Regions from separate parts of the Porphyromonas asaccharolytica DSM 20707 genome, predicted to be linked through region 3. Evidence: riboswitches for the same ligand, from Rfam matches in the RefSeq annotation. Region 3 holds a riboswitch; each other region holds the start of a gene.
What was found. Region 3 has a riboswitch for cobalamin ahead of PORAS_RS08085 (hypothetical protein). Riboswitches for the same ligand answer to the same signal wherever they lie in the genome.
Positions count from the first base shown of each region.

Region 1: another riboswitch for cobalamin. It lies ahead of PORAS_RS02190 (4-hydroxyphenylacetate 3-hydroxylase family protein); the one in region 3 lies ahead of PORAS_RS08085 (hypothetical protein).
Region 2: another riboswitch for cobalamin. It lies ahead of PORAS_RS06985 (anaerobic ribonucleoside triphosphate reductase); the one in region 3 lies ahead of PORAS_RS08085 (hypothetical protein).

Region 1 is NC_015501.1:538,995-546,494, reverse strand. Features, by position in the region: gene PORAS_RS02195 (leucine-rich repeat domain-containing protein) at 1-2,543, opposite strand, end outside; cobalamin riboswitch at 3,036-3,314, shown strand; gene PORAS_RS02190 (4-hydroxyphenylacetate 3-hydroxylase family protein) at 3,582-5,054, shown strand; gene PORAS_RS02185 (NifU family protein) at 5,067-5,360, shown strand; gene PORAS_RS02180 (acetyl-CoA hydrolase/transferase family protein) at 5,484-6,770, shown strand; gene PORAS_RS02175 (4-hydroxybutyrate dehydrogenase) at 6,786-7,500, shown strand, end outside.
Region 2 is NC_015501.1:1,800,984-1,808,483, reverse strand. Features, by position in the region: gene PORAS_RS06995 (formate--tetrahydrofolate ligase) at 1-1,357, opposite strand, end outside; tRNA gene PORAS_RS06990 (tRNA-Thr) at 1,450-1,522, opposite strand; cobalamin riboswitch at 2,149-2,373, shown strand; gene PORAS_RS06985 (anaerobic ribonucleoside triphosphate reductase) at 2,428-4,827, shown strand; gene nrdG (anaerobic ribonucleoside-triphosphate reductase activating protein) at 4,857-5,330, shown strand; gene PORAS_RS09150 (S41 family peptidase) at 5,299-5,832, opposite strand; gene PORAS_RS06970 (hypothetical protein) at 5,863-7,056, opposite strand; tRNA gene PORAS_RS06965 (tRNA-Ser) at 7,305-7,391, shown strand.
Region 3 is NC_015501.1:2,061,471-2,068,970, forward strand. Features, by position in the region: gene PORAS_RS08080 (DUF4465 domain-containing protein) at 1-2,815, opposite strand, end outside; gene PORAS_RS08085 (hypothetical protein) at 2,841-3,947, opposite strand; cobalamin riboswitch at 4,134-4,346, opposite strand; gene PORAS_RS08090 (OmpA family protein) at 5,223-6,386, opposite strand; gene PORAS_RS08095 (OmpA family protein) at 6,438-7,500, opposite strand, start outside.

The DNA of each region.
Region 1 (7,500 bases), 660 kb from region 3:
GCTACGTAACGTCCTGCTGGGAGCTCTGCTACGGAGAGTGTCGTCTCTGGCATAGTGGTCTGCGTAGTGGCTACCAGCGTGCCATCGCTAGCAAAGAGCTCGATAGAGCTACCGATAGCCGTGCGGACGGTAATGTAATCTGTTGCGGGGTTAGGATAGAGCGCGATAGAAGCGTCTGTTGGGACTTGTAGAGCAGTCTCTTTTTCGAAGCGGACCTCTACATTCGTCTCCTGGAGCACTTCGAACTCCATACCCTCTAGAGGCTTCCCATTGACAAGTATCGACTGAATCTTATAGCCAGCTTCAGGTGTCACAGATAGCTGTAGCCGAACTCCCATGGGGACCTCACTGGCGGGTTGATAGTTCACAATAGAGGCAGCGCCATGCTCCCCTACGGTGAGGTGTACGGGATAGATCGTATAGCCCTCAAACTCAAGATACTGTGGCTCGGTCTTGGTGCTTTGGAATACTTTCCAAGACTTTTGCATGACCATCTCCACTTGATCTCTAGAGATGGCATTGCCGTAGAGACTGTCCTGAGCTACTACATAAAACTCGCCTATACCATACTCTAGGTTAGGCAGCTGGTCGATGAGCGCTTGCATCTTGTCACCTCTGATCTGATTGCCCTCTATATCTAGAGCTACAAGCTCCTCACACTCAGTAGGCAGGGTTAGCTCGGTCAGCTTATTGTAGGGGAGATATAGCATAGAGAGGTAAGATAGCGAGGAGACATCTACGCTGCTCAGTCCGCATGCAGATAGATTGAGCCAGAAGATGCTACTGCAGGGGCTTAGGTCTAGGTTGGTCAGAGGGTTCTCTGCAAGGTTGAGCTGCGCTAGGTCAGGACAGCCTCTGAGGTTGATAGTGGATATATTATTACCAGCTAGGAGTAGCTTGGTCAACCACTCGAGACCTGCTAGATCGATGGAGGAGAGATGATTTCCGTTTAGATTTAATTCTATAAGCTCCGGTAGGGTAGTGGGGTCGAAATCCTTAAACTGGTTGTTTGCTAGATATAGGAAGCTCAAGTTCTCGACATACCTACCATCGAACTCGGAGAGTTGGTTGTCATTGCAGTTGAGCAAGGCTAGGTGAGGTGTATTGGATAGGTCTAAAGTCGTTAGCTTGTTATTAGACAGATCGATACGATTCGTTGCTGACTCAGGCGCGAAGGTTATCTCTGTGAGCTTATTGCTCGAAGCGTTGAGATTATCAAGTGCAGGCTGGTGTGATAGATCGATCGTTGTGAACTGATTGTTTTGCATCCACAGCTCCTCGAGGAGTGGATTGTGAGAGAGGTCTATCTGAGTCAAGCTATTGTCACTAATGTTCAGGCGCTTCAAGCTCTGAAGAGCGGATACGTCGATATCTGTCAGGGCGTTTTCGTAGCAGAAGAGACCCTCTAGATCGCCATATATCGTGATGGTGTTAGCCTCTACGGCATGCTTACCCTCGGGGAGGCCTCGCTCATTGTCTTGACAGATGCCATCGTTGTTCCAGTCGATCCACGCCTTGTCTTGTTGCGCCTCATCGGCTAGCTGTGCGGAGATCGTCCACTGAGATACACCACTCGTCGTCAGGGTCGCACGGGGCATAGGTACTGGTATCTCCTCATATCCCTTGTAGATGCGCCAGTTCTTGAGTTGAGCCTCTCGGAGGGCTTGTGCAGAAACTTGATTTCCTTCGGGGCTGTCACTGCTTGTTTTGACCGCCTTGAGGGTGCCAGACTCTTGTCCAGACAGATCAGGTAGGCTCTTGATAAAGCTGTTAAAAGCCTCCTCTGAGAGCTGGTTGTCATAGAGTTCGACCTTCTTAATAGGAGCCGATGGATTGACTAGGAGCTTGGTTAGGCTGTTTTCGCTACAGTCCAGAGCAGTGAGTGCAGCTGCTGAGGAGAGATCGAGCTCAGCTATTTGATTCTGCCAGCAAGAGACCTCCTCTAGCTTAGTCAGTCCAGATACGTTGAGTGTCGTGAGTTGGTTCTTGTGAGCAGACACCTTGACAAGATCTGGACAAGAGGTAAGATCCAGCTGTGATAGCTTATTCTTGTAGCACTCCAAGAGTCTGAGGTGCGTCATGTCGCTCAGATCTAGCTGTGTCAACTTATTGCCATCACATACGAGCGTATCGATGAGGGTCAGACCGCTCATCTGAAGGGTCGTCAACCCTGCCTCCGTAGCATCTAGTATGCGCAGCTTAGGGCTCCCTGTCAGGTCTAGAGAGGGTATGCTGTTTGTGTGACAGATGAGTATCTCTAGCTCTGGCGCGTGCAGCGTGAGAGACGTAAGCTTGTTCCAGAAGCATCGCAGAGTCGTCAGGTCACGACCGTATACTTTGACCGACTTGCCTTCGGTCGTGTAGCTGTTGATCTTCGTCGGCATGCTGGGGTCTGTAGAGACCTGTAGCTCAGTGGGTGAGCCACTGCCGTAGTCGACTCGTATAGAGCCAGAGCGAGATGATACCCATAGGTTAAACTCTGTCCCCGTCGCATAGGTACCATTCATCTCTGCGACAAGGTCTTCTTGAGCTGTCAGAAGCATGCTTTGCGATAGTGACAGGCAAATGATTAGGACGCATCCTAGTAGTGATCTAATCCTTTTCATGTTTGTTGGTATTATGGATTTATGTTTTCTCAAGGTGAGTCGTCGTACTAAGCCCGTAGCATCTACTGAGTTACGTCAGCTCAAGGCAAAGATATTAAAAAAGATATTAGAGGTTAGAGGTTAGAGATTAGAGAGGCTCTAGTGACTCTAGCCAACAGCTAATAGCCAGTGGTCGACCTTCGGTCGCTTTCCTCGGTAGGGATTTTCGATTTTCCAGGGGGCTATTTTTTATTTTCCACGTGGAGGCGAAACGATTCCTCCGAAGTTTCATTTGATTCCTCCGAAGTTTTATTTCGTCTCCACGTGGAGAATTTTTCTTTTCCACGTGGAGATTTGAAAATACCTACGTGGAGATTTGAAAATACCTACGTGGAGATTCATTTCTTCTGTGTCTGATCAGGTTCTTGTGGTTGGATTAGAATATATTATGTACCTTTGCGGTGCATAGGTGTACGAGGAACAACCAAATCTTGTCACCCCGTCTGAATAGGGAACTTGGTGCGAAGCCAAGACTGTACTCTCAGCTGTAACTCCTGAAGTGCGCCCCTGCATTAAGATGTCACTGTAGCACGACCCCTACAAGCCTTCGCGTGAAGGTGCTGTAGGTAGCTATGGGAAGACCCAGGGTATCGCCCGTTTTGTACGACTCGATGTGAGCTATACGAACTAGGGAGAAGTCAGAAGACCTGCCTGTGCCATAGGACTTTTGTTTTCAGAGCTAGGAAATAAAAAGAATGACAGCGGGACATAGATGGCTTAACATAGTGCGTATGATAGAGTCCATAGCAGCGAGACTGACTATGAGGCTCTCTCTCGTCGTGTCTACACTCATCACTCTCTCCCTACTGCCAGCTTGGAGGGCTTTACAGGCGCTGACCTGTAGGATAGGGCCATATCCCGTGACTTCTGCTCTGTATTTCGATCGTCCTACTCTGACGCACGAAGATTCTATTCACTTTATACAGAAAAGAAGTTATGAAAACACGCGAAGAGTACATCGAGAGCCTTAGAGCTCTCCACCTTAACGTCTACTTCATGGGCCAGAAGATCGACAACCCCGTCGACCACCCCATGATCCGTCCATCGCTCAATTCGCTAGCGATGACCTATGAGCTGGCACAGCAGGAGGAGTACAAGGATCTGATGACCGCTACCTCCAACATTACGGGCAAGACGATCAATCGCTTCTGCCACATTCACCAGAGCGCTGAGGACCTCGTCAAGAAGGTCAAGATGCAGCGTCTCCTCGGTCAGAAGACCGCTAGCTGCTTCCAGCGCTGTGTCGGTATGGATGCCTTCAATGCTATCTGGTCTACCACCTATGAGATGGACGAGGCGTGCGGTACCAACTACCACCAGCGCTTCAGAGACTATGTACAGTACTGCCAGGACAACGACCTCGTCGTAGACGGTGCTATGACCGATCCTAAGGGCGACCGTAGCCTCTCACCCTCACAGCAGGAGGATCCAGATCTCTACGTACACATCAACGAGATACGTCCTGATGGTATCGTCGTCACGGGTGCCAAGGCTCACCAGACTGGCTCGGTCAATTCGCATGAGCACCTGATCATGCCTACCTGCTCGATGCGTGAGGAGGATGCTGACTACGCTGTCTCTTTTGCCATCCCCAGTGATGCCGAGGGCGTTACGATCATCTACGGCCGTCAGTCTTGCGACACACGCAAGATGGAGAAGGGCGCAGACATTGACCTGGGTAACTCAACCTTCGGAGGTCATGAGACGCTCTTCATCATGGATCACGTCTTCGTACCTATGGAGCGTGTCTTCATGTGCCGTGAGTACCAGTTCTCCAACATGCTTGTCGAGCGCTTCGCTGGCTATCACCGTCAGTCTTATGGTGGCTGTAAGGTAGGTGTGGGCGACGTACTCATCGGTGCTGCTGCTCTGGCTGCTGACTACAACGGTGTGCCTCGGGCTTCGCACATCAAGGACAAGCTGATCGAGATGGTTCACCTCAATGAGACGCTCTACGCTTGCGGTATCGCTTGCTCGGCTGAGGGCAAGAAGACGAAGTCGGGCAACTACCTGATCGATATGCTCCTGGCCAACGTATGTAAGCAGAATGTAACCCGCTATCCCTACGAGATCACACGTCTCGCTGAGGACATAGCTGGCGGTCTGATGGTTACGATGCCTAGCCAAGCTGACCTGCAGCACGAGGAGGTCGGGCCACTCGTACGTAAGTACCTCGCTGGTGCTAAGGGCACGGACACGGTAAATCGTATGCGCATCTTGCGTCTGATCGAGAATCTCACGCTCGGTACCGCAGCCGTAGGCTACCGCACGGAGAGCCTGCACGGTGCTGGCTCGCCACAGGCTCAGCGCATCATGATCTCGCGTCAGTGTAATATGGAGGCAAAGAAGGAGCTGGCTCGTAAGATAGCTCATCTCGACACCTCTCTAGATAAGCCTCAGGGCAAGTAGTCCCTATCTCTTATGACAGATCTATCCTCTAGGGTAGACGAGATCACGACCATCATCAGTAGCTATGTACGTCCTCAGCTCCAAGCACACGGGGGCGACATAGCGCTGCTGAGGGTCGCTGGCGAACAAGTTTTCGTCAAGGTCTCGGGGAGTTGTCAAGCATGCCCCTCGCTGAGTAGCACGATCCGGGAGGTGGTGCAGGAGACGCTACGAGGCGAGCTGGGCCTCCCCACCCTAATGGTAACCGTAGACGACAGCGTCAGCGACGAACTCATCGCCGAGGCGCTCCGTATCATACGAAAGTAACTTTTGCTGGCTCTTAGCTAAAGTCACTAGTACCACTAGCATCACTAGTACCACTAGTCCTCCTAGCATCACTAGAGCCACTCTAATCTCTAACCTCTATCTTCTAATCTCTAACCTCTCCATATGTCTATCCCATTTAGCAGTATCTCTCCCGACGAAGCGGTCTCCCACATACAGGACGGTGACTTCGTCGTACTATCTCATGCAGCCGCTGTACCGCAAGCGTGCGTCGCTGCCTTGGCGCGAAACTATGAGCGCTTCCACGATGTCCGCATCTTCCACATGGTCACCCTGGGCGAGAGCCCCTACACAGCACCCGAGATGGAGGGACACTTCAGACTCGTGACCAACTTCGTCGGTGCCAACACGCGTCCTGCCGTCGATGAGCAGCGCGCGGACTTCGTCCCCTCCTACTTCTACGAGGTGCCCTCGATGATGCAGCCAGGGGGAGTCTTTCACCCCGATGTAGCTATCGTGCAGCTCTCCTATCCCAACGAGGAGGGCTACTGCAGCTTCGGCACCTCCTGTGACTATAGCAAGCCAGCTGCTGAGCAGGCTCGAGTCGTCATCGGAGAGCTCAATAAGCAGATGCCATTCGTTGGCGGAGACAACCTCATACATATCTCTCAGCTCACACATATCGTAGAGGCCGACTACCCACTCTACGCACTTGACCTGCCACGCATCGGAGAGGTTGAGGAGGCTATCGGACGCAACTGCGCAGAGCTCATACAGGATGGAGACACGCTCCAGCTCGGCATCGGAGCAATCCCCGATGCTGTCTTGCTCTTTCTCAAGGATAAGAAGGATCTCGGTATCCACTCCGAGATGGTCTCTGACGGCGTGGTCAAGCTCATCAAGGCTCATACCATCACGGGTCGGTGCAAGACGCTCCTCCCCAACAAGGTGGTCGCTACATTCCTCATGGGTACGCAAGAACTCTACGACTTTGCGCACAACAACCCAGCCATCGAGATGCGTCCCGTCAACTATGTCAACGACCCGCGCATCATCGCCCAAAACGACCACCTCGTGAGCATCAATAGCTGTATCGAGGTAGACCTTATGGGGCAGGTGGTCTCTGAGGCGATGGGCTTGCGACAGTTCAGCGGTCCAGGCGGACAGGTTGACTTCGTGCGTGGTGCCGCTTGGTCTAAGGGCGGACGCAGCATCATCGCTATCCCCTCCACGGCACGCCGAGGCACCGCCTCCCGCATCGTACCGCTACTCACAGAGGGTGCCGCCATCACCACCTCTCGCAACGACGTAGACTACATCGTCACCGAGTATGGCGTAGCGCACCTCAAGGGCAAGTCGCTCCGTGAGCGAGCCTTAGCACTGACAGCTATCGCTCATCCCAATTTCCGCCCCGAGCTAGAGGCGGAGTGCAAGAGAAGATTCAAACTATAACAATACATTCTTACTATGCAACTATTCAAGCTCAAGACGGTCATCGACCAGTTCGAGACCTTTGCAGACTTTGCCAAAGCCTTTGCACTTGGGGAGCGTGACCTAGTCATCACCAATGACTTCCTCTACGAGCCCTTTATGAAAGCCTCCCAGCTACCCTGCCACTTCGTCATGCAGGAGCACTACGGCACAGGTGAGCCCTCGGAGGAGATGATGAATCAGATCCTCCACGACCTCCAGGGCACGGACTACGATCGTGTCATAGCCGTAGGCGGTGGCACGGTCATCGACATCTCCAAGCTCTTTGTGCTGCGTGGCTTGACAGACGTGATGGACGCTTTTGACAAGAAGATCCCTCTCGTCAAGGAGAAGCAGCTCATCATCATCCCCACGACCTGTGGTACGGGTAGCGAGGTGACCAATATCTCTATCGCTGAGATCAAGAGCCGCCAGACGAAGATGGGACTCGCTGACGATGCTATCGTAGCTGACAATGCGGTCATCATCCCTGAGCTGCTGAGGGGGCTGCCCTTCAAGTTTTACGCTTGCAGCGCCATCGATGCGCTGATACATGCTGTGGAGTCCTTCCTCTCGCCCAAGTGCAATCCCTACACCGCAATCTTTAGCGAAGCCGCTTGGCAGATCATCATCCCGGTCTTCCAGAAGATACGAGACAAGGGTCCCGACTACCGCTTCGACTGTATGGGCGAGATGATTATGGCGAGCAACT
Region 2 (7,500 bases), 260 kb from region 3:
CGATATGCTCGACCTTTGTCTTGACAGGCTCACTGAGCTCGTAAACGTGGTCGATAGGCTCTGAGGGGTGCTCCTCGATAGTCTTGACGACAAGCTCAGCCAGCTCAGTAGCGCCCTTGCCACCCTCACTGTAAGCATTGTTGATTGCAAAGCCGCAGCCTAGGACCTGCTCGCAGTGATTGCGTACGATCTCGATCTCCTCGTCGGTATCGGTAGCGTAGCGGTTGAAGGCAACGACCACCGTCTGCCCGAAGTTGTGCAGGTTATGCACGTGACGATCGAGATTGGCAAGACCCTTACGTACGCCCTCTATGTCCTTCTCGTAGATCTGCTTCTCGTGGACATCGCCGTGCATCTTGAGACCTGCGAGGGTAGCGACGATGACTGTCAGCTTAGGCGTGATACCAGCTACACGGCACTTGATGTCGAGGAACTTCTCCGCACCGAGGTCGGCACCGAAGCCGGCCTCCGTGATCGTGTAGTCGCAGCAAGACATAGCCATCTTCGTAGCGATGATCGAGTTACAGCCGTGAGCGATATTAGCGAAAGGTCCGCCATGGATGAAGGCGGGTGTCCCCTCAGTGGTCTGTACGAGGTTCGGCTTGATCGCATCCTTCAGGAGGATGGTGATAGCACCTCCGATGCCTAGATCCTTGACATGAAATGGCTCCTTAGTTTTAGTATAGCCGAGGAGGATATTGTCGATACGACGACGTAGATCCTCTAGGTCTGATGCGAGGCAGAGGATCGCCATGATCTCACTCGCGGGAGTGATGTCGAACCCGGTCTCCGTGGGGATGCCATTGCCTACGCCGCCTAGACCGGTGATGCAGTTACGCAGGGAGCGGTCGTTGACGTCTAGGACACGCTTCCAGAGCACCTCGGAGAGGCCCTCGCAGCTATTTCTATTCTGATAGATATAGTTGTCTAGAAGTGCGGTGATCATATTGTGCGCTGAGGTGATAGCGTGAAAGTCGCCGGTGAAGTGGAGGTTGATACTCTCCATCGGGAGTACCTGTGCGTAGCCACCACCGGCGGCACCACCCTTCATACCGAAGCAAGGTCCGAGAGAAGGCTCACGCAGAGCCACGGCGGCACTCTTGCCGATCTTGTTGAGACCGAGTGCGAGACCGATGGAGACGGTGGTCTTACCGACACCGGCCTTGGTTGGGGTGATAGCGGTCACGAGGATGAGGTTGCTCTGGGCTATCTTGTCTGGGTCCATCCGCTCGTGTGATATCTTGCCGATGTAGTGTCCGTAAGGCTCTAGCTCTTGATCTGTGATGTTGAGCTGGTGAGCGATCTCCTCAATGGGCTTGAGCTGGCACTCACGAGCTATCTGAATATCTGATTTCATTGCTGTACGATGTTAGTGTATAACGAAAAAAAGGCACCCCCTACAGGGTCGGGTAGACCACTATAGACGACACCCTTAGGAAGTGATATAAGAGCCGAAAGCCGGACTCGAACCGGCGACCTACTCATTACGAATGAGTTGCTCTACCAACTGAGCTATTTCGGCGTCTCATTGACGGTGCAAAAGTACAACAAACTTTTGATACTACAAAACTTTTGGCGAGATAGTGATCCCGAGCAACCAAAGTCAAAGCGAGACGAGTAACGATTTTGTAGGGACGCACGAGCCGTGTAACCCGCTGTAGGGACGCACGGCTCGTGCGTCCGTCCCCGTTAAAACCCTGACGCTGTAACGCTTTGACACAACGGACGTACGGTCTGTCCGTCCCCACAAAGGGTTACAGCGTCTGATGGCCGGATTTGTCGTGTTGATGTGGTTTGTGTATGGGCGGACCTGCGTGTCCGCCCATAGAGCAGACAGCGCTCCGACGAGGACGGGCGGACACATAGGTCCGCCCCTACAAATCGCTGCACGTATCATCGCTACGCGTCTTGATATTTGACAATTTGGTGTGCGAGACAATGCATCTAAAAAATCTAATTGGAGAACTTATCGGAGGTACTATTTATGCAAATGGCTAAACCTTAGCGTGTTGTGTATTTGTTTTGGATAACTTTTCGACAGTTATCGATTTCGAAGTTGTTTTATTTGGCTATTTCGTAGGAAAGCTGTAATATTGCACTTGTAACAAATGAGGGTGCTTTACGTCGTCTTCCTTTCGTTCATTTGCGATCTCATAATACTATAAGGGTGGACTAGTGCACATCGCCTAGTCGCTGGGAAACTGGTGCAAGTCCAGTACAGAACCCGCTGCTGTAATTCTCGCCATAGAGGAGGATCACATATCCACTGTCTTAACTAAGATGGGAAGGAGATCGCTCCAAGCAGGGCTACGCCACACACTGCATAGTCCCGACGAGATAAGTCAGAAGACCGACCCTAGTAGACGGAGATCGCACGAGAGAAGGAAGAAACGTGAGCGTCTTAACATTACTTTCGGGAATTGAAGTATGACAACAACTATCAAACAAATCATCAAGCGGGATGGGCTGCAAGAGCCATTTACCCCGTCGAAGATTGAGAACGCCGTTCTCAAAGCCTACATTGCCACAGGTCAGACTGAGTGTCTCCAAGAGGCGAAGATCGTTACCATGGGCGTCCTAGCACGCATCGAGCAGGAGGTCATCTCTGTCGAGGAGGTACAGGATCTCGTCGAGAGCGAGCTCATGAAGGTGCAGCCGGAGGTGGCTAAGCGCTACATACTCTATCGCGAGTGGCGCAACACGGAGCGCCAGAAGAAGAGCGAGCTCAAGCGCAACCTCGATGGCATCGTGACCATCGACAGTAATGATGTCAATCTGAGCAACGCCAATATGAGTAGTCACACGCCCGCTGGGCAGATGATGACCTTCGCCTCTGAGGTCTCTAAGGACTACACCTACCGCTACCTGCTCCCCACGCAGTACGCTGAGGCGCATCGTCGCGGGGATATACATATCCACGATCTCGATTACTACCCTACGAAGACGACCACTTGTATCCAGTACGACCTGGCGGATCTCTACGAGCGAGGCTTTCATACGAAAAATGGTAGCATACGCACGCCTCAGAGCATACAGAGCTATGCAACGCTGGCGACGATCGTCTTCCAGACAAACCAAAACGAGCAGCATGGCGGGCAGGCGATACCAGCCTTTGACTTCTTCATGGCACCGGGCGTTTACAAGACTTTTCTCAAGCATGTAGCCGACACGATCTGCTTATTCCTCCACTGCATAGGAGCTACCGATATTCCCTCGTCACGGGAAGTACGAGAGCTAGCTAAGCAGCATCTAGACTGCATCGTCCCGACTTCGACGGCTGTGACGAACTTGTGCCAAGCTCTGTCCCAGCGGGTTGATAAGGAGATTCCTCGTAAAGAGGTGGTCTACCTAATTAACCAAGCGATAGAGCGTACGCGTCGTGACACGCATCAAGCTATGGAGGGCTTCATACACAATCTCAACACGATGCACTCACGAGGAGGTAATCAGGTGGTCTTTAGCTCGATCAACTATGGTACCGATACCTCGGCCGAGGGGCGTATGGTGATCGAGGAGCTGATGAAAGCAACGACCGAGGGGCTAGGCGTAGGTGGCGAGGTACCAGTCTTCCCGATACAGATCTTTAAGGTCAAGGAGGGGGTCAACTACTCCGAGGCGGACTTCGATCGTGCGATGAAGGACTTCGACCGTGCCGTGGCTGGGGAGATGGAGTTTGAGACGCCAAACTTTGACCTTTTCCTGAAAGCTTGCGAGACGACGGCGAAGGCACTTTTCCCAAACTTTGTCTTCCTAGATACCCCCTTCAACCATAATGATGAGTGGAATGCGGAGGATCCGCTGCGCTACCGTCATGAGCTAGCCACGATGGGATGCCGTACGCGTGTCTTCGAGAATATCAATGGTCCTCGTACCTCGATAGGTCGTGGCAACCTATCCTTTACAACGATCAACCTACCTCGCCTAGCGATCGAGGCGATGCGCTATGCTAAGGAGCAGATGGGTACGAAGGAGGATCTAGGCAAGATGCGCAGTATAGCGATCAATAAGCTCTACACCTCGATACGTGAGATGGCTCGCCTCGTGGGCGAACAGCTACACACGCGCTACGAATTTCAGGCGACGGCCTTGGCACGTCAGTTCCCCTTTATGATGGGCAATGATGTCTGGAAGGGTGGGGGAGCTTTGCGTCCCAACGACCCCGTCGGTCACGTGATAGACAGCGGTACGCTCGGCATCGGCTTCATCGGGGGGCACAACGCTATGTGTGCGATCTATGGTGAGGGGCACGGCACCAACGAGGATGCTTGGCATACGCTCTACCACTGCATCGAGATCATGGGTGAGGTAGCACAGGAGTTTAAGGAGCGCTATCACCTTAACTACTCGGTACTAGCCACGCCAGCTGAGGGGCTCTCGGGTCGCTTCACACGCCTCGACCGTAAGCGCTACGGTATCATCGAGGGGGTCAACGATAGAGCGTACTATGTCAACTCCTTCCACATTGATGTCAAGGAGGAGATCCGCATTGCGGACAAGATACGCCTAGAGGCTCCCTTCCATGCGCTCACGCTAGGAGGGCATATCACTTATATAGAGCTCGATGGCGAGGCTAAGAAGAATGTCAAGGCGATTGCTAAGATCGTCAAGCTGATGCAGGACAACCACATTGGCTACGGCTCGATCAATCACCCGATAGATACTTGTCGTGAGTGTCACTACAAGGGCGTCATCTATGCTAAGTGCCCGATATGTGGTGGCGAAGACATACTACGTATGCGTCGCATCACGGGCTACCTGACGGGCGACCTCGCCTCGTGGAACTCTGCCAAGCGTGCTGAGGAGGCTGATCGCGTCAAGCATCACTAGCCACTCGCTTCTCGCCTCTATCCTCTCGAATGAACGTCCTCAAGGTCATACCCGAGACCATCCTTGATGGTGATGGGATACGCTGCTCGATCTACTTAGCGGGCTGCTCCCATCACTGCCCAGGGTGTCACAACCCTGAGAGTCACAATCCGCTCGTAGGTACGCCCCTGACGGAGGCGTACCTGCAGCAGATCATTGACGATATAAACAACAATCCCCTCCTCGACGGCATCACGCTGAGTGGAGGGGATCCGATGTTTAGTCCTGAGGAGCTGCTCACGCTCCTCAAGCGTCTCAAGAGCGACACGGGGTTAGAGATCTGGTGCTACACAGGCTACACGCTCGAGCAGATAGAGCAAGACCCCGCACGCGCCCCACTACTAGACTATATAGATGTGCTAGTCGACGGACGCTTCGTGCAGAGCCTGTACGACCCACAGCTTCCCTTCAGAGGTAGCTCTAATCAGCGCATCATAGCCCTGCACAAAGGGTCAGCTCAATAGCTTTTGATAGATATGGGTCTACATTGGCTGGAATAGTATTTGCATCGAGAAGAACTGGAACGTCGATCTTGACACCTCTCCCATTCATTGGGAAGTAGTTTGAGTCCAAAACCCCTAAGCCTGTCAAGAAAGTCGCGACCCCTCCTGGGAATTCGTATAGATGTACGTTTCCATTTGCTCCTGATGAAGGAGTCCCTACGGTGATGGCTTGGGGGGCCTTTTGTAGCATCATGCAGAGATACTCCGAGAAGCTCTCGGTCTGATTATCTACGAGTAGAATAACATTACCCTTATAATAGTGCTCACTGCCTAGATGCTGAGGCCCGGCCACATACTTAAACTCTCCTGGGCGCTGACTGTCAGGGTAGACTATGTACGAGAAGTTTTTTATTCGGGGGATAAAGCACTTAGACAATTCCCAAAAGGATGATGGGTAAGGATAGCATCTTAGGTCGAGAATAATGTATTGGGCGTCGCAAACTTGACGATAGAAGCTCTTCACATTGTCTTGCCTTGCTGATGCTAAGTGCCATTAAGCTACGGAGTCATTAAGCCACTGAGGCTTCATTTTACCCTCTTCCTCAAGCTTTAGAGAGTTGAAGTAATCCATATGTTCGCTTCTCTCCTTAACTTCCAAGGTGTCGTTGTTTCGTCGGATCTTCAGGACGAAGCTCTCTTTAGGAGTCGACAAAATTGCATTGTTGAGGAATTTATCTCGAGTTGAAGCGTTGCTCGCAGAGACAAAAAAAGCAAGACTATCACTGAGCTGTTTTATAGGAATGGAGTTTACAGAAAGAACTTCATCGCCCACTTTTACATTGGTGGGATAGTTAGCGGATCTCTTACTATACACAAACCATCTCCCCGATAGAGATCTCATCCTAAACCCAGCCCTCCGCTCTCCAAATAGAAGCGTATCCATGGCTGTCGAGTGAGACGCATGAGAGTCATTTAGTCTTGCGGTGATATAGCGGATTGCCTTGTGGTAATCAACAGTGCTCTCTGCATATAAAAACATAGGGATAGCCTGTTGCAAAGACAAGTCCCAAGGTTGCTCTAACAACTGCCTGTTTGGATAGAAATAATAGACAAAAGAGTAGAAGTCAAAGAGCCCGATAAGACGATTAAGAGGATTACGCCAATCAAGATCTCGATAAGAGTCTTTCCTCCTTATGGGACCATTACATTTGTTGTAAGTGGCAAAGCTCGCACGAGTCTTATCTATCTGAGTGTAAGCATGAACGAGCCGGTCGAGGAGCTTCTTGCTTTCTTGAGTCAGATCAGAAGACTTTTGTACCCACACCTCTTCGCATATAGTAAAAAGGCTGTCTCTCTTCGTCTCCGCTCCTATGCGTGCTAGTTCTCTCTGTAATGCTTTCTGGAGCTTGTCATTAAAACTCTTGATAGAGACATGCTCCTCAACCACCTCTTGCAATATGGGATAGAGCAGATCACATGCATATTGCTCTTTGTGGCATGTTGATTTGTACTCAATTAAGCCATATGCCTTTGCTATATAAAACAGCTCTCTTTCTCTTTCAGATACCGTGCTATCTGGCAAACAAACAGGATGATCCGTCAGCTTATAGTATGGATCTGAAGGGGAAATACTTGCTTCAAAAGAGTTCTCAAGAAGTCGGGCATAACGAACGATCCCATACCCTAAAAGGATGAGAACGAAGACAACAACCAACCAGAATAGATACTGAAACTTCAGTCTCTTCATGAGTAAAATAGCAAGAAGATTATGTGGAGAGAATGCGTATGACAAGCTCTATGCGCATTCTTATGTTCACCGCAAATGTACTTGTTTTTAAGGGAATATGACACGATGTAGATGCCACTCACTTCGAGGGGGGCAAGCCTTCGGCTAAGTCTTATCGTATGTCCCATTCTAGGGGGCGTCGAAGGTGCGTCGAACGATTTTGCCAAGTCAAATAAATGTAGTACCTTTGTGCCAGCAAAGCCCAAAAAGGAAGTGTGGGTGAGTGGCTGAAACCAACAGTTTGCTAAACTGTCGTACGGGTAACCGTACCGGGGGTTCGAATCCCCCCGCTTCCGCAAGAGGTCTTATTTAGAGTTTCAACAAGGTATTCAAATAAGGCTTCAAATCAAGGAAAAGTCGTTGTAGAACAAGCTTCTACAGCGACTTTTCTCGTATACACTGACT
Region 3 (7,500 bases):
TTGAGTCGATCGTGAGGGTTATCACCTCGCCCTCATGGGCTGGGAGGAAGGTCACGTACGAGCCTGTGTTCTTGAGCGTATTGCCATTGGGACCACCCTCATCGTAATAGGATAGCGGCGTGGTAACGGTCACCTCTTTATTGTCGTCCGATGCTGGGTGGTTGAAAATGTTGACCAGCTTGTACGATCCCTTAGGATCAGCGTCGCGGACAGCAACCGTCTGACCAGCGACCGATAGCTTGGCAATAGCCACATCTATGCTGTCAGCCAAGGGAGCATCCTTGCGAATGTCTAGTGCGAGAATGTAGCTATTGGCAAACTCCCTCAGCATACCGTACTTCTGCAGTGAGTCGGTCGGCAGGTCGACACTTTGCATCGTCGGCTCCACCTGAGCCTCTGCGATGAGCTTGTTCGCATCGAGTGTACCCTCAACCGTAGCGGCATAGAGTGCCACCCGCTCGATCTGAGGAGCTCCACCCTTGAGGTCTACGGTGAGCCCATCGATATGGATCGGATTGCGGTCTCCAGTCGTATGGAGGTCAAGAGCTAAGACTTGGTTCTGCTCAGAGCCGACAGCGACGAAGGGTAGCTCGAGCTGCTTTGCAGCGGCTGAGTCAACCTTCATGTCCTGTGGCAGGTACTGCTTGACCTGACCACGCCAGCCTAGCGAACCTGATGCACCTTTAGCGTCAAAGACGAAGGTCAGAGCCTTCTGCGTAGAGCGAATGTAGTCGGCAGGCTTCGTTTTGTAGGCTTCCCTATCGGACTTTAGCTCAAAGAGCAGAGGAGCCGTGGCATCCTCTCCGTCATAGATTCGGAGCGTAGGCTTGCTACCCCAAGAGGAGTAGTAGAAGTCCCACTCATTGATGTCAAGCTGTATAACGTTGTCTGGAGTGGTAGCTTCAAAGGTGACGCTGCGCTCGCCTGCGTCAGTGTCATATCCCGTGGTAAGGCTGTGCTTGAGCTGAGGCGTAAAGTCCCAAGGCTCGTACACCTTGATATGATGCTTACCGAGGGTGAGCACCATCTTATTCATTACCTCTAGCGCCTCCGTGCGGGTGCGCTCCTGCTCGGGTAGCGTCTTCTCGCCTGCTGAGAGGTAGAGCTTGTCAATGGATAGGTTGACCTTGTTGCCCTTGTGAGCAGTCTCCTGGAGGTCTACAGCTAGGTAGAAGTAGTTAGCCCCCTCACGCAGTACTTGAGGCATGGGGAGCGTGGCGGTGAGTGCCTCGGCAAAGTCCCAGCGTGCGATCTCCTTAGCCTTCGTAAAGTCATCTACGATCGGGCTGTAATAGAGCGCCACCTGAGCTACGTCTTTCGTCTTGCTGATTGAGCTAAGGTCTAGACGCTGCAGTGTGACAGGGTCTTTGGTCCCCTTAGCAACGAGCGTGAAGGCAACCATGCCAACCTGCTGGACGCCCGCATTGATAGGCATCGCAAAAGTGTCGACCTCGATGGTTCTACCCGAGAGCGAGTCGACCGCCATAGGCAGAGGAGCGATCTGAGAGACCAGTGCCTCAAAACCAGCCTTAGGAGTCCCCGTATTCGTTACAAGACGGATCGTCAGACTACCGTCGGGGGCTGTCGAAGTTGCTTTGTAAGCCGTCTCCTTGTTGAGCTTGATGATGAGGTTGTCCGCATTGACCTCTGAGCCATTGTACACCTCAACGAGATCAGCACGACCGATCGAAGAGTAGCTAAAGAGATCTAGCTTCGTAAAGTCTACCTGGATCACCTTGCCAGCAGTCTCAGGCTTGAAGACAGCGTATCCGTCAAACTTCTCGCTGATTGGCTCATACTTACCGCCATCATCGTATAGCGTCAGAGACTTATCACCTATGGTATAGGTCTGCGGAGTCTTAGAGAGTGCGTAGGCATCCTCTACGGTGAGCGCCTTAGGCTCTTGGAGCGTTACCTCGTGGTCGCCCAGAGTCGTTGTGAGCTTTGTCGTAGCAACATCGATACGGCTACCAGCCTCCACATCGCTCTTGAGGTCAACGACCAAAACTAGATCATAGTTAGGCTCAGAGAGCGTGTACTCCTTAGAGAGTGTGATCGTACCCTCGGCAGAGACTTCTGTCGTCTTGCCGAGTAGCTTGTCAGCGTCTAGCTGTTTGGGTTTACGACTGTTTGCCTCGTAGAGGTATATTGCCGTGATGTCGCTCGGCTTTGTCTCGCTGAGCTTGTAGTGCAGAGCCGTCAGCTGGGGAGCCTTGGCTAGTCCCTCGGTTGTTATCTTGAGGTTAGAGACGATGAGCGACTGCTCGCCGATGTAGGGGTCGTGGCTAGCACTCTTGTCCTCTAGGACAGAGGCGACCTGGATCGCAGGCTGATCGACCGTGCGTACGATGATCTTAAAGCCGGCACCTGGATTAACTTTCGTCTTGCTACCGATTGTTAGCTTACCAGACTTGTCACTGGAGCGAAGCTTAAGGGGGAGCGTCGGTCTATCCTCCTTAGTAAACTTCCTGATAATTAATTTCTCGTTAGGAGAGGACCAATTAGAGAAAGGTGCGGCACCCTCGAGGATGTAAAGCTCGTCTTGATTGTCTAAGGCAAGCTCCTGTATCTCTATCTCGATACATTTGCCAGCTTGCTCTGGCGTGAAGAGGATCTTCCCCGTCTTGCTTGCCAAAGCATTGCCGTCGGCTCCTCCACTATCGTAGAGGATCAGCGGGGTATCTCCCACCTTATGCTCGTTACTGCTCCAAGTCTCTGTGGGCATCAAGAGTTCGTTGTCCTCTTGTCCCCACACGATCGGTGGCAGGAGTAACCAGCAGAGTAGTAGGAGCGTTGTCGTTACTGTTCTTTGCATAGTAATTGAGTGAATATATAGTTTGTTATTGTCTGCATATACGATGCGATGTCGTAGCTCCGCCCTCTAGGCGTAAAAGTACGATATAGCAATCGCCCATAGCGGGCAAAGCGACCTTCGCACTACCCACAGAGAGTGGATGCGTTAGGATCAGTTGCCCATCTATATTATATAGGTATAGCGTACCAGTCACCTCACTCTCGATCTGTAGCTGCTTGTCGCTATAAGAGAGACGTACTGCTGGCGTAGCCGTAGGAGAAACGATGCTGGAGCCCTTGGCGAGAGGTCTGATACCCGCGAACTCGGTCGACACTTCACCCGTCACATCATTTTGCTGATGGACACCCGTCTGCACCTTGAGAAAGTCGATACGATCTAGCTGTACCAACTCACCCGCTGCATTGACCGCACTGTCTATATCAATGTGACTACCGGAGGAGTCGTTGGGGTGATTGTCTGCATAGCCATAAGCGTAAGGCTCAGATTGCCACTGTCCACTTGCGGAGTCTAGCTTCATACAGTCCGGCAGGAGGACCCCCATGAAGGTCACTTTATCACCCTCCCAGAGCGGATAGTAGCTATTGGTCGTGTGGTACTTATTGCGCGGTATGAGTCCCGACTCTCCCTCCGAGTCGCTCCAGGCGATGGGGTCGTTGTATGGATCTTTTGGCTTGTAGTAGGTGATTGTGTAGTCAAGGTTGCTACGATAGTCCTCGCTGCCACGGATGCGGTACCACGGGTCGTCCGCTAGTCCGTTGCCATTGACATCTTGGCTCACATAGATGATCCCCGGCTCCGCATTGCCAATGAAAGCATTGCCCAGTATGGCAAAGTCCGCCTGACCAGGCTGGTTGACCAATGCAGGCTGAATGCGTACGACAATGTACCCACCCCACCCACCGAGAGAGAGGAAGGTGTGCTCCTCGACAAGGCGCTTCTGCGCTTTGCGAAGAAGATCAGCATAAGTGGTGACATCTTGGCTCGCCATCGCCTCGCTACCCATAAATTGTCCTGGAGCTGGATGGTAAGCGAGCACCTCCGTGATGCGACTCTCCTGCGCAGAGAGTGTCGCCACACCTAGGAGGAGTAAACCGGTGAGGGTGTGCAGTACAAGCAAGTAGATATGTCTCATATCAATAGAGTCTAGGGGATTCAAGATACTATCTCAGTACCGCATAGTAGACTCTACGACTCAACAACTCAGTAGCTCAACGAGCCACCGACTAGGAGCATCTATCCTAGTCGTCTAGTGCATAGGGAGGAAGTATAAGCCCCTAGTTCGAAGCATATCGTACTGCAAAGTCCACGTTGCAGGCTGATGTGTACAACGATCATGGAAGGTCTTCTGGCTTAGCTCGCTAAGGTGTCTCCTTCCCACCCCTAGTAACGTTAGCAGGGCAGTGGTCTCATCTAGGTAGATGTCATCTTAGCCTGTGGGGAGCTTTACAGCAACGGGTTTGCTCAGGACTTGCACCTGATTCCCTCTTAGAGTGGCGTGACATACGCTACACCTCGCATAGGTGTAGTGAGCGGTATGCCTATCCACTAACCACAATCTCTTACAAAGGTACAGAAAAGCGACAGACTCAGCAAAGCTTCAGCTCCCCAGGGCTACGCATGATAATCCGATGCTCATATCTGTCGAGACGATTCCAGAGAAGAGACGTACTCACGTGGAAATTTTTCATCCTTCACGTAGCAACAAAAAAAATCCCCACGTAGAGACGAGATGAAACTTCGGAGAAATCAAATGATATGTCCGAGGGAATGATCCGCGCCTCCGTGGAGAATAAAAAATAGCCACGTGGAAAATGTCAAATCCCTACGTGACTATCGAGTCTGAGGTTAGAGGTTAGAAGTCAGAGATTAGAAGTTAGAGATTAGAAGTTAGAGACGTGTAACGATTTGTCTGCGTTGTGGTTTTTAACGAAGACAGCCCCCCTCTAGATGCTAGCCGTGCGTCCCTACAGATCGAGGTTACAGCGTTTGATGAATGGAATTGTCGTGCTGACGTAGCTTGTGTAGGGGCGGACCTACGTGTCCGCCCGCAGAATAGACTGCGCTCAGGTGAGGACGGGCGGACACACAGGTCCGCCCCTACGGTGGGAGCCCCCACCCCGCCGAGCGGTTCCCCGCCGAGCAGTCGACCGAGCTTGCGAAACGAGAAAAAACTTCGCTTTTTACTTGCATATGAACTTAGAAAGCAGGGCGACAACTCGTTTTGATACAACGATCACTGCTCATCAAGTGCCTCCTTTACTAAAGAGGACACGTATAAATAAAGAGAGGTGGCAACCATGGTCACCACCTCTCTTTATATTTAGATTTTTGTACCTCTACATGTCAAGCCTTATCTAGCAAAGAGTTATGCCATGACGATGTAAGAAGTAACTATCGTTGCTGTCGCTTACTTGATGCTGATGATAGCAACGCGGTTCCACTCGTTTGTAGCAAATGGCTGTACAGTGTCACCCTTGAAGTCGATGACGATATTGTCAGGGTTGACTCCGTAGTTGTTGATGAGGGCATTCTTAACAGCCTCAGCACGACGCTCTGAGAGTGACATGTTGATCTCTGGCGTACCAGTCTGCTCATCAGCATAGCCGACGATGTAGATCTTACCACCGTTTGCCTTTGCAGCCTCGGCAGAGTTGTATACGTTGATCATCTGGTTCTTGTCGATCTTAGCACTGCCGATACGGAAAGCTACGACGTTCTCTATAACGTTTACAGCCGTTGCAGGAGCTAGAGCATCAGGGCACTCAGGGCAAGATACAGGACGCTTACTGAGCTCAGCATTCTGAGCACGTAGCGAGCTGATCTGACCATTGAGGTCATTAACGAGTTCGTAGTCCATAGGAGTAATAGGCTGGAAGGCTACACGACCGAGCTTAAAGGTTAGACCTGCTGATACAAGAGCTGTAACGTCTGCAGGATTATGAGCCGTTAGAGTACCCTTGAAGTTGTTCTTAGAGACCATCATCTGACCCTCGAGGTTGAGGTCGACGCGCTTGCCTAGACGGAACTTGAGCGCAAGACCTCCATTGAACAGACCACTAAGATCATTCTCTGTACCAACTCTATCACCGCTCTTATCATCAGCTGAGTAGAACTTCATGTGTGCACCCAGACCAACGAAGGGAACGAGGTGGAAGACACGGTTCTCTCTGTATGGAGCGAAATAGTTGACTACGTCAAACATAAACTCTAGTGAAGCTGCTCCGAAGACGTTCTGATAGCGAACGACCTCGTTAGCTGGCTTCTCAAAGCTATATACATTCCATGCATAGCCACGTAGGCGGGTAGCAAAGTATGGTGAGTGCCAGCGTCCTAAAGAGAGACTGACAACGGGTGAGATGCGGTCTACAAACTCAGCGTCTCCATTAGCCTTGTTGCCAAAAGGTAGCATAGCAGCACCTCCATGTAGCTCAATAAACCAATGAGCAGCAGGGTCTTGCTCAAACTCCGTCTTATATGCGGGGCGGTTGTCGACCTCAGGAGCCTCCTGAGCTTGAGCCACGAAAGCTGTTAGGGCGACAACGAGTGATAGCATAAATACTTTTGCTTTCATATTTCTAGTGTGTTTAATTCGTAGATTGATGATTTGAGTGAGCTATGCGACTTACTTAGAGCGTATGATGACAACGCGATTCCAAGACTTGGTGTCAAATAGCTTGTCCGTAGCACCCTCCCACTGAGTCGTGATCATATCAGCAGATACGCCGAAGTCATTGATGAGGGCATTTGCGACAGCCTTAGCACGACGCTCTGATAGACCCAGGTTGTAGTTAGCATCACCAGTTGTGTCGGTATAGCCGATGACTAGGATAGGCGTATTGTTTGCCTTGACATACTCGCTGACGTTGTAGAGCGTGATCATCTGGTTCTTGTCGATGCGTGAGCTATCGAACTTGAAGAGGATGGTCTTGTCAGACATAACCTCTTTCGTAGTAGTCTGGGCAGTTAGCTCTGGGCACTCAGGGCAAGATACAGGACGCTTGCTGAGCTCTGCATTCTCTGCACGGAGTGAGCTGATCTGGCTGTTTAGGTCATTGATCAGAGCATAGTCCATAGGTACCACCTCTGTCCACTCGACACCACCCATGCGGAAGTTAAGACCGCCGGTGAGGGCTCCGTAGAGACCGTTGTAAGCATTAGGATTCCATACCTTCTCCTTAGGATCATTGGTGTAGTTAAAGTTGAAGTTGTTATAGATAGCCTTAGCCTCTACAACTAGATCAGCACGACGACCTAGACGGAACTGGAGCTGTAGACCAGCATCGAGAGCTGCAGTGTGATGAAGATCCTCAAATGCCTTGTTAAACTTCATGTTATAACCCACACCTGCAAATGGGATGATGTGGAAGACACGCTTAGCGTTGTAACGGCTGAAGTGATTGACGATGTCAAACATGAAGTCGTAGTGAGCTCCTACGAAGCTAGTCTCGTAGTTCCTCACTTCGTTGCCTACCTTATAGTAGGTGTGAGCCTGTGCTCCAACTAGATTGAGACGTGTAGCAAAGGAAGGTGTGTGGTACTTACCCAAAGAGAGTGAGTAAGACATCTGAAGACGATCCCCAAAGGGCTTCTCCTCATTACTTCCTACGAACTGAGCTCCCACACCACCTTGTAGTGTAAGGAACCAATGATCTGCTGCTGTGCCACGCTCAAAGGTTGTCTTGTAG